3 regions of the Endozoicomonas montiporae CL-33 genome follow, and region 1 is predicted to be linked to each of the others. Evidence: predicted binding sites of a transcription regulator. Region 1 holds the regulator's gene; each other region holds the start of a gene.

Region 1 (2,209 bases):
TTTCAGCAGCAAAATAATGTGAAGCATTTTTCTAAAGTTATTTAAGCTCAGACGTTCAAAGGTTAACTCACTTTAACCGGTTAACCTTTGATTCCCCCAAAAACAGTCAGCAAAAACACCGGCACTATGATCAACTGAAGGCAGAGCCACAAGAATATTCCCTCATCAAATCAGCCTTGCCTGACACGTTTTTTACACAATAATTCCATAGAAGCCCCACAGAGCAACACAACAAAACATTGCTCCTGATGAAACCCAGTACAAACCAGTCGCAAAAAACCTGCTCAAAACCCCAAAAAAGAACAAAACATCCACCAACGAGACTAGGCATTAACCGCAACAAAATGCGACTTGCCGAATTAAGTTTAAAAAACGATCAATATCAACATTCGTAGGTCAACACCGCACTTACACTTTCAAAATATTTTCCATAAAATAGTCAGCGTTTTGCATTTAAAGACCTTGAGGGCACTCGATGACGTCCAAGCCCAACGTCCGACAACCAAGCCATGTGGCCTGCAGGGATTGCAGTCTCAGCTCTCTGTGCCTGCCGCTGGCGTTGAGTGTGAAAGATATTGACAATCTGGATCGCATCATTAAACGCGGTCGTCCGCTGAAAAAAGGTGAGCACCTGTTCCTGGAAGGGGATCCGTTTGACAGCGTTTACGCTGTTCGCTCCGGTGCCATCAAAACCTACACTGCTACTAACGAAGGTGAAGAACAGATTACTGCCTTCTATCTGCCAAGCGAAATCCTCGGCCTGAGTGGTATGGACACTGACGTGTATCCGGTATCCGCCCAGGCTATGGAAACCACCATGGTGTGTGAAATTCCGTTTGAGCAGCTGGAGATGCTGTCTGATGACTTCCCGGAGCTGCGTCGTCACCTGATGCGCCTGATGAGCAAAAAGATCAGGGAAGACCAGCAAATGATGATGCTGCTGTCCAAGAAGAATGCAGATGAGCGTATTGCTACGTTCCTGATCAATCTTGCCAGCCGCTTTCGTCGCCGTGGCTTCTCATCCCAGTCGTTCAGACTGTCCATGTCTCGCAATGAAATGGGCAACTATCTGGGACTGGCGGTAGAAACGGTCAGCCGCGTTTTCACACGTTTCCAGAAAAATGGTCTGATTTCAGCCGTTGGCAAGGAAATTGAAATTCGTGATGCAGTTCAACTATGCTCTCTGGCTGGCGGGAAAGCCGCCGATATTGAGCAGATCATTGCAACAAACTGATCTGATGTAATCGGATTCAGGAGCCTGCCGGATTGTTGAGTACTTATGTACACATCCGGCGGTTGCTTCCGTTCCAGCCACCAAACCTCACATCACACGCACAGTAACTGGTTGCCATTTCATGATCATCGACGATTTTTATCTTAAGTCCCAGATTCGCAGCGTTCCGGACTGGCCGAAGCCCGGCGTTCTATTTCGGGATGTCACCACTATTTTTGAAAACCCCAAAGCCTGGCGCGGCGTGATGGACAGTTTTATCCACCGCTACATGGAACTGGATTTCAGCCATATTGGCGCCATGGATGCCCGCGGCTTCCTGATCGGCTCCAACCTCTCCTATGTACTCAACAAGCCACTGGTTCTGTTTCGCAAGAAAGGCAAGCTACCTGCGAAGACCCTCTCTGTGGAATATGATCTGGAGTACGGCACCGCCAGCCTGGAAGTCCACGCCGACAGTTTGCACAAAGGTGATCGCGTTTTATTGGTAGACGACCTGATTGCAACCGGCGGAACCCTTCTGGCTGCAGTTCAGCTGATAGAAAAACTCGGAGCAAAAACCATTGAAGCCGCAGCCATTATGGATTTGCCCGACCTCGGTGGCTCCCGTCGTCTGCAAAATGCTGGCGTTCCCACTTTTTCTTTGTGTGCATTTGAGGGCGAATAATGCTTCCCGCCACTTAGGAGGCTGTCCGAGAGAGAACCAACCGGTTCTCTCTGTACAATATTTCTTACACTTTATTTCCAAATGTCTGGTGCTTCAGTATTAAGCGGGTGATACGATAAAAATGAATAATGCATAACAAGGATTCAGGCATGGGAATCTGTGCAAAGGAATTGCGCCTCCACGTTGTTCGTCCAACCCTGAAACACCTCCAGATGTGGAGCCCTACGGCTGAAAACCTGTTACTGGGAACAGCTGCACGAGAGTCTGAGCTGGGATTTCATATCAAACAGGATCATCACCGGGCACTGGGG
Region 2 (2,209 bases), 1.2 Mb from region 1:
TTCACCGCGGGTCACCATTTCGCATTCGCAGATAATGGCATTCTGCTTCTTGTCATCGGACAGGAATTTTGCTGCACGTTCACCATGGCGGTATTTGGCAGAGCCGGAAACCGGAATGGATACCTGTGGAGCATGTACCTCGGCGTTTTTGCCGTTGGCGCCGGGCAGGGGTTTTTCTGCAGTGGCACAGGCTTTGGTGTTACCCAAGTTCTTGGCTACAGTGTCGGTGGCCATTTCAGCCATCAAACGGTAGGTCATCAGCTTGCCGCCGGTGATGGTGATCAATCCTGGCAGGGCATCGGCTTGGCCATGGTCAACCAGAACAATGCCACGGCTGATGTTACGACCGGATGGATCATCACCCAGTGAAACCAGTGGGCGAACACCACAGTAAGCACGTAATACACGGGTTTTTGCCATGATCGGGCAAAGCTTCTCGCCTTCCGCCAGCAACGTTTCGACTTCGTTTGGATTGACGCGAATATTTTCGATTTCGCTGTAAGGAATTTTTTCGGAAGTGGTACCAATCAGCGAGATGGTATCGCCCGGAACCAGAATGTCTGCATCGGCCGGCTTACGACAACGGTTGATCACCATGCTGTTAATGCGATAGTCAACAATCAGCAGGGAGCCTTTTGCCGGGAACATGCGGATCGACAGGTCGGCGTATTCGGTGATTTGCTGTCCCCAGATACCTGCAGCGTTTACCACCTGCAGGGCCCGGATGTCGATCAGCTCACCGGTTTTAACATTGATGCAATGCACACCACAAACCCGGCCGTTTTCGATAATCAGGCCGGTGACTTGTGTGTAGTTCATCAGGCGGCCGCCGTATTCTTCAGCATCCAGAATGTTGGAAGCGGTCAGACGGAAAGGATCAATGGTGCCGTCAGGAACACGAACTGCACCCAGCAGTTCAGGGTTAACGTTAGGCTCAATGCGCAGTGCTTCTTTGGGACTAAGCGCTTCTGCCCGAATGCCAGCGGTGTGGCAGGATGTAATGAATTTGTCCTGAAAGGACAATTCATCTTCCGGCAGGGTAATAAACAGGCCGTCGGTCTCTTCAATACAGTGACCGGCGACTTTCCTCAGAATCTGGTTTTCTTTGATGCATTCAACCGCAGAGTGTTGGTCGGTAACCGCATAGCGGGCACCTGAATGAAGCAGACCGTGGTTGCGGCCTGTAGTACCGTTCGCAATATCGTCTTTTTCTACCAGAATGGCACGCATTCCGCGCTGTGCACAGTCTCGCAGGACTCCAGCGCCAGTAGCACCGCCGCCAATAATTACGACATCGGTTTCTATTTGTCTCATACGGTGCGCTCTTTCAAAAACTCTTCGGTTAAATGGTGAAATGTCTTTTAATGTTCGTTTGTGATTGTTGCTGCGCACTATAAATAAGCAGTGGAAATTAAAAAATGATCTGGATCAATGTTCGACTGTGCTCGTTTAATATTCTATTGAATGCGAGTCTGTTTATTTTGTTAGCATTTGAAGTTTTTTTGAACAGAAAGCCAAATGATTTATTGTTGAAAAATAATTAATTTGTGAATTAATGTTATTTTGGTGGCTTTTCTTGTGCGTAATTTCCGAAAAAAACGCACATTCCTGAACATTGATTGATTTGGATCAACTTTAAAGGATTGATAAGGTTTGTTCCGGTTTGTAAAAATTCGCCCCGTATCAAGACCTCTTTGATTGTTGTAAAAGGCAGGTCTGAATTAACCAATTTCTTAACCCAACCGGGCGGAACTTATCATTATGCGTAAATCACTGTTAGGAGAATGCCTTGCCGAATTTATTGGTGCAGGCCTTCTGATTTTCTTTGGTGCAGGTGTTGTCGCTGCTTTGGTTCTGGCAGGTGTTGACTTTGGTCAGTGGGAAATTTCTATTGTCTGGGGTCTGGGTGTTGCCATTGCCATTTATGTAACTGGCGGCGTTTCCGGTGCACACCTGAATCCGGCAGTGACTCTGGCGTTGGCCACATTCAAAGGCTTTGAGAAGCATAAGGTTCTGCCTTTCATCGCTGCACAGGTTCTGGGTGCTTTCTGTTCTGCTGCTCTGGTTTACTTCCTGTACAGCAGCCTGTTTGCCGATTTTGAGCTGGCGAATGGCATTATCCGCGGTTCAGAAGAAAGTCTGGCGACTGCGGGCATCTTCTCGACTTATGCCCACGCTTCACTGTCCAATGCTCAGGCGTTTGCAGTTG
Region 3 (2,209 bases), 1.5 Mb from region 1:
TTGTTCAGGCTGCCCGGATCTTTTTCCAGGTCGTAAAACTCCTCTACAACACGTTCCCGGAACATCGTTACTCGGTCGTGTAATGCTTCATCATCACTGTCGAGCATCGCATTGATGATTTCGCCTTCATTGGAGTTGCGATAGTTCGCACCTTCCTGACTCCACGGGTTAAAGATGTATCCGTATTTTTCACTCTGTACGGCACGCATTGGGGTCGCCGGACCGCCAATCTTGTAATCAATCTGGGTGTAAACGTACTCACGGTTGTCCTGCTCTTCACCACGCAACAACGGTAAAAAAGTTTCACCATCAAAGCTGGCATCCAGATCAATACCTGTTGCATCCAAAATGGTTGGGAAGATATCGACAGTAGAGATAAAGTTTTTGTCGTCTACATGACCGCTTTTCAGATCACCGTTAGGCCAGTTCACAAAGAAATGTGTCCGGCTACTGAACATGTACGTGTTGGCTTTAGCAAACGGGAAAGCAGAACCATTGTCAGACAGGAAAACCACCATGGTGTCTTCAGCTACGCCTTTCTCGTCCAGTGCTTCAATGACCCGACCAAAGGTATCGTCAAGACGTCGTACAGAGTTGTAATAATGGCTCAGCTCCAGACGCGTCTGCGGCAAATCTGGCAGATACTCAGGCACAATCACTTCATCGGTAGAAAACAGCTTGGAAGGCTTGGCAATATCACCGTTGCGCATCGGGTTTTCAGGATCGTGGAAGGCTCGATGCGGGTCGTGAGAGTTAACCATCAGGTAAAAAGGCTGGCCGTTCTTTTTACTTTCAGCAATAAAGTCTTTGGTGAATTGATAGTACAGCTCGGGGTCACGGCCGGCACCCAGTTCACGATAATCCTGAACATAGTTCCACTGGTAATCCAGATCGGGCGTTGAATGGGATACCTTGCCCAAAACACCAGTACGGTAACCATGATCAGACAGTGTGCCCATTACGGTAGGAATGGATTGGTCTTTCAGGTTCATGAAACCCATCATACCGCTACTGATACCGTACAATCCGGTGGCCATAATGGATCGGCTGGGCATACAGATGGAGGTATTGGAGTGTGCATGCATAAACTGCACGCCCTGCGCCGCATACTTATCCATATTCGGGGTCAGGTCAGGTAACCCTTCTGTAAACAGGCTGAAGACTTCATAGCCCAGATCATCTGCGGTAAACAACACAACATTGGTAGGTGTTGTATCCGCAGCTGCCATATTGGCAGAACAGGCCGCTGCAGCCGCTATTGCCAGAAGAGTCTTTCTCATTGCTTATTGCCCCCGAACCATTCATTCGAAATATTCCTTTCGGGTTCGGAATATAAAGGAAGGGGCACTGCAGCCTGAGTGATCTAAATCAAACAATCACAGGTTAAAACACGTACGAAAGACTATGTAACATTGAAGCAACAATAAGCAAAACTTGGATGGTATTTTGTGTTAAATCAACCTCTGATAAAACTGACCATAGCGATCGCAACACATAGCAGAACAGACAAACCAACCAGTAGCCAGTGCCAACCCATGGACATGAACAGGCTACCCGGTAACAGGCTGCTGAACGCTCCGCCAAGGTAGTAACTGGTCAGATAAAACCCATTCACAACCCGACGATGTTGAGGAATATTCTGGTTGAGATACGCTGACAGCCCGCTGTGTACCATAAAGACCGTACCACACATAATTGCAACAGCGATCAGGCAGGAGCCATAATAATCCACCACCAGAATCAGCATTCCCAACAGTAAAGAAATCAACACCAGCCGAAAAAGAAGCCGGTCATTACCTGCGAATCGTCTTATTTTCGGCATCATCATTGAGCAAACAATGGCGCATAAATACCCGGTATAAAGGAAGGCAATTTGTGCAGCGCTCAATGCCGGATGCTGTGAACGCATGTGAAAAGGCAGGTAATTAAGTACTGAAGCCAGACAGCAGATTGCTGTAAATATGATGAATACACAGGCCCAGACATCTTTACGACCCAAAACATCTGCCAGTGCCGTCTTCAGTTGAATCTGTTCAGGGTTACCCGAGGTTCGATCCAGAAACAGAATAAACGGTGAAACACAGAGCATGGCACAGCCAAGCGCAATCCAGACCGGTGCGTGATGACCGGCAGAAATCAGGGAACCACTGAGTAGCCTGCCACACACAGAGCCTGCAACAGAAGCCGACACATACCACACCACGGCGGC

Evidence for each region. Region 1 encodes FNR, which switches genes on or off when oxygen is low (the NO sensors DNR and NnrR bind a similar motif). Its sites were predicted from a motif close to TTGATNTANATCAA; they were not measured.
Region 2: the regulator FNR is predicted to act here: its motif matches at 1,419-1,432, upstream of glpA (anaerobic glycerol-3-phosphate dehydrogenase subunit A).
Region 3: the regulator FNR is predicted to act here: its motif matches at 1,359-1,372, upstream of EZMO1_RS23885 (sulfatase family protein).

The regions. Positions count from the first base shown of each region.
Region 1 is NZ_CP013251.1:3,665,685-3,667,893, forward strand. Features, by position in the region: gene hemN (oxygen-independent coproporphyrinogen III oxidase) at 1-45, shown strand, start outside; gene fnr (fumarate/nitrate reduction transcriptional regulator Fnr) at 476-1,234, shown strand; gene EZMO1_RS16790 (adenine phosphoribosyltransferase) at 1,356-1,898, shown strand; gene EZMO1_RS16795 (hypothetical protein) at 2,048-2,209, shown strand, end outside.
Region 2 is NZ_CP013251.1:4,908,746-4,910,954, reverse strand. Features, by position in the region: gene glpA (anaerobic glycerol-3-phosphate dehydrogenase subunit A) at 1-1,314, opposite strand, end outside; gene EZMO1_RS22635 (MIP/aquaporin family protein) at 1,762-2,209, shown strand, end outside.
Region 3 is NZ_CP013251.1:5,166,825-5,169,033, forward strand. Features, by position in the region: gene EZMO1_RS23885 (sulfatase family protein) at 1-1,280, opposite strand, end outside; gene EZMO1_RS23890 (MFS transporter) at 1,457-2,209, opposite strand, start outside.